DNA from 2 places in the Thiomicrorhabdus hydrogeniphila genome. Region 1 is predicted to be linked to the other one. Evidence: predicted binding sites of a transcription regulator. Region 1 holds the regulator's gene; the other holds the start of a gene.

Region 1 (2,421 bases):
AACATGACTTCCAAGTAACCTCGTAATACCGTCAGCGGAGTGCGCAGTTCATGAGAAGCATTGGCAATAAAATCACGGCGAACTTGAGCAAGTTGATAAAGCTCTGTAATGTCCTTAACCACTAATAACTTGTGGTTCTCAAAATAAGGAATTATTTGCATTTGATAGGTACGAGATGGCCGATAGGATGAGTTAACCGTGAGCGTTTTTGAAAAATCTTTTTCTTTAAGATATTGAATAAATTCAGGCTGTCTAATAACAGACTCTATCTTACTGCCTTGATCTTGTCGTCTAATACCTAACAAGGTTTTAGACACCGTATTAAACCATTCAATATTATTATTTTGTTCTAACGATACAATGGAATCAGGAATAAGCATTGACGCCGCTTTAAACTGTTCAGATTTATATAAATGAAGGTCTGCGTGTTTTTCTAAAGCGCGTTGTTTTTTTGAAACGAGATAGGTTAATTCACTCCAAAATCCAGATGTTGGAGGGTAGGCATTTAACTTACGTGCATCCATCCAGTTTTCAAAGCGTTTAATGCTCCATAACTGACGAGCAATATAGACCATAATAAATAAAAATAGGGACACTAACCAAAAATCAGTTACCCAAGCAAAAAATAGCATTAACCAAGCGGTTGTTATCAGCCAGGTTAGCTCTCGTTTAATACCATTAGAAAACAATGTTAAGCCTCAACCACAGAAAAACGGTAACCAGAACCTCTAATTGTTTGAATGTAATCGGCCACGTTGGTTGGCTCTAATAATTTACGAAGTCGTCTAATATGCACATCAACGGTACGCTCTTCAACCACCACATTTACACCCCAAACGTGATCTAAAAGCTGTGTTCTTGAAAATACACGATTTGGATGTGACATAAAGAAGTGCACCAAATTAAACTCTGTTGGGCCTAATTTAACCTCTTGATCACTGACATAAAAACGGTGCGATTCTAAATCTAAACGCATATTGCCTGCCGTAAACTGGTTATGCTCAACTTTATCGTTAGTTTGACGTCTTAATAAGGCTTGAATTCGTGCAATAAGGGCTCTTGGTGAAAAAGGTTTAATGACAAAATCATCCACACCTGAATCAAACCCTTTAACTTGATCTTCTTCTTCACCACGTGCGGTTAACATAATGATTGGAATCGCTTTGGTTTTATCATTTTGTCTAAGTCGTTGAGCTAACGCAACACCTGGTGTACCGGGCATCATCCAATCAAGCAATATAAGATCAGGTGTATCATCGAGCGCTAATTTCCAACCTTCTTCGGCATTACTTGCTTCACTGACAAGGAAGTTTGATGCGGATAAAGTGAATTTCAACATATCACGAATAGCCGCTTCATCCTCAATCACTAAAACTTTACTCTGCCCCATAAACACTCCTTAATGGTTTTATATAATACTTAATCGTTGGTTAATGAATTTAAAAAAGACTCAAGCTTATCATTATTCATATAACGGACTTGTTTGCCTTTAACCAAATAAATCACACTTTCTGCAACATTAACAATATGCGCTGAAATACGTTCACAGGCTCTAATTGAGATAAACATCTGCATAATATACTCAGCTAACTCATCTGTATTATTATTCAAAGATGCATTAATTTCTATTAATGCTTTCTTTTTTATCTCTGAAATACGTTCGTCATCATCAAACACTTCAGACAATTCACTTAGGTCTAATTGCGCAAATGCATTTAAGGTTTTTTTAAGTATATCTAAATTAATGGCAACCATTTCAATAAGAGCGCTATAACCAGGCAAAATATCACAAGGTACTTCTTTGGTTTTTGACATTTTAGTTGCTAATTTTGATGCGTTAACCGCTTCATCACCAATGCGTTCTAAATCAACCGCAATACGAATAGAGCTTACAATTAAACGTAAATCTGAAGCCGTTGGTTGCTGGCGCGCTAAAACACGTGCGCACAAGCTGTCAATTTCAAGTTCTTCTTTATTAACAATTTTATCAATTTGCTTAATCTCTTTTGCTAGGCTTTTATCTTCACATTTAATTGCCTCAATTGTATTTTTGATTTGTGCTTCAACCAACCCACCCATAGATAAGATTTGATTAAATAACTCTTCTAAATTTTGGTTGTACTGCCCTGAAATATGGCTGTTAAAATTTTTTCTTTCCATTGTAATTTCCTATTCAATTTATTTATAAATAAACGCTTTTGTACAACCAAAAGGCTTAACCATAACGACCTGTAATATAGTCTTCGGTACGTTTTACTTGGGGGTTGGTAAACAAACTATCTGTATCGGTGTATTCAATTAAATCGCCCATATACATAAAAGCGGTATAGTCCGAAACACGCGCGGCCTGTTGCATATTATGAGTAACAATTAAAATCGTAAATTCTTTTTTAAGTTCAAAAATTAACTCTTCAATCGCTA
Region 2 (2,421 bases), 350 kb from region 1:
CCAGAGTTAGGGTTGGTTGGTTATACATAAACCCCCATTCATCCCCAGCTGTTTCACCTAATAACCAGTAACTTTGGGCATTATTTACCCACAATTTTCGCTGAGTGTTGCTGGTAATCTGTTTAATATTTTTCAACATGTTTCCGCCAAGGTAATTTAATACTATGACGCCACGTTGATGTCCAAAAGAATCTACAACAGGTTTTGCCAAACGAATCATGGGTTTTCTAGGTGTTTCAACAACCCCGTTTTCGATATTTAAATCAAAGGGTGAAAAATAAAACTGGTCATTTTTTAGCTTCATGGTTTTAGAAAAGTAATAACGATGACTTTTATTTTGCAGGTTTGCCTCTGCAACTCGCTCAACTTTTCCATTAGCGTGATTAATACGTAAACGCTCTTGTCCGTTAGAATCAATCCAACGAATCTGATCATATACAGGGGAACTTTCCATTAAAACAGTCCAATCCTGGGCGAGTTCATTTAGCGCTTTTTTAACTTTTGAGGGGGAAGTAACCGAAGAGTCTAAAACTTTTTTTAATAACTCACTTTGCGAAATATACAAGGTATCACGAACCATTAAATCTAAATTACTTACAGCCATAGATTTTGCCGCAACGACTTTTTCGTTTGCATCAGCATGTAATGTATCGATTTTTTGTTGTTGAGCTTGTTTCATACCAATAAACGCCACCACCGCGACCAATAAAATCGCGGGCAAGAAGTAGCGTAAAAAGTATCTAAAAAACAGCATAGTTGGCATTTTCAGCATAAATAAATAACAAAATTTAATGTTAATAGTTTTATCATACACCTAGCCATAACCGTTAACAACTAAGTCACAGCACCCTTTCACACATAATCTTTATTGTCTGTAAAAATTCTTTTATATTAGAAAAGGCTTACTTAAAATGCGTTTTCGTTTATTTAAAAACCATCATATTTTTGTCATCTAACGGTCACCAAGGCTTCACCCTTACTTGTAACAATGTTGTTTACCTTTTTTAGATTGAGACAACTGCTAACATGTTGAATATTGAAGCCGCTATTGCCCAAAAACACCCTGAATTACTTACCAAAAAAACCGGTAAACTTGCCATAAGTTTAATTAAAACGCTTGCTCATGAAAACGAAATAAATCAATTCATTGACAGCAATCAACATCTTAAGGGATTTGCTTTTTTAAACGCTGTATTAGACTACTTTCATTTTAGCTACAACATCAGCTCTAACGCCATTAAACGCATACCCGCTCATGGTCGAATAATTATGGTTGCTAACCACCCTATTGGTTCTTTAGATGGTCTTGCATTATTAAAAATGGTACGCACCATTAGACTAGACGTAAAAATTATAGCCAGTGATGTACTAAATCATATTGAACCACTTAAGTCTCTGTTTTTAGGGGTCGATAATCTCAGTCAAAAACCAAATCACAAGCTACAATTTAAAACAATCGTGAAAGCTTTAGAGAACGAACAAGCGGTGATTATTTTTCCTGCGGGAGAAGTATCTCGTATTCGTCCTAATGGTGTTCGCGATGGTAAATGGAAAGGCGGGTTTTTAAAGTTAGCCAAAAGAACCAATGCACCCATCCAACCCATTTATATTGATGCCAAGAACTCATCGTTATTTTATGCGTTATCCACTCTTTATAAACCGCTCGGTACCTTAATGCTGGTTAAAGAGATGTTTAATAAAAGCCATCAACAAATTCAGTTTTTTGTGGGCAAACAAATCCCCTGGAAATCCATAGAAAAAAATGAACTTCCAACCAAACATTTAGCCAATCAGTTTCGCAAACAACTCTATTTATTAGATAAAGAGAGTAAACACGCTAAAAAAGGAAAACATGCCTATTTTAAAACCATAGAGACCATTGCCCACCCTGGCGACAAACAAGCTTTAAAAAAAGCACTTAAAAAATCCCCTTTATTAGGGGAAACTCAAGACGGCAAAAAAATCTACTTATACGATTTTGAAGACGATTCACCTGTTATGCATGAAATAGGTCGCCTAAGAGAACTTACCTTTCGCATCGTTGAAGAAGGAACGGGCTCAGACATAGATTTAGATCAATACGATGTACGTTATCGTCACTTAGTTCTTTGGGATGATGAAGAGTTGGAGATTGTTGGCGCTTATAGAATTGGCGAATGCAAAGAAATTGTTGCCACGCATGGCAATAAAGGCCTATACACCAGCACACTCTTTCACTTAACACCTAAAATGGACGATTATTTACCGCATGCCCTTGAATTAGGACGCAGTTTTGTACAACCAAAATACTGGGGAAAACGTAGCCTAGACTACTTGTGGTACGGCATTGGCGCTTATGTTTCGCAACATCCCAATATTAAATATCTGTTTGGCCCTGTTTCATTAAGTGACGCCTACCCGCAAAATGCCAAAGAATTAATT

What was found. Region 1 encodes PhoB, which activates phosphate uptake and scavenging genes when phosphate is short. Its sites were predicted from a motif close to GNNTGTCATAAAACTGTCANAT; they were not measured.
Region 2: olsF (bifunctional ornithine lipid synthase OlsF) is a predicted target of PhoB. The motif match lies at 944-965, and genes of this name have one in related genera.

The regions. Positions count from the first base shown of each region.
Region 1 is NZ_BAAHXL010000001.1:820,391-822,811, reverse strand. It holds gene phoR (phosphate regulon sensor histidine kinase PhoR) at 1-689, opposite strand, end outside; gene phoB (phosphate regulon transcriptional regulator PhoB) at 692-1,390, opposite strand; gene phoU (phosphate signaling complex protein PhoU) at 1,420-2,160, opposite strand; gene pstB (phosphate ABC transporter ATP-binding protein PstB) at 2,216-2,421, opposite strand, start outside.
Region 2 is NZ_BAAHXL010000001.1:471,061-473,481, reverse strand. It holds gene ACYQ0E_RS01950 (putative bifunctional diguanylate cyclase/phosphodiesterase) at 1-772, opposite strand, end outside; gene olsF (bifunctional ornithine lipid synthase OlsF) at 1,027-2,421, shown strand, end outside.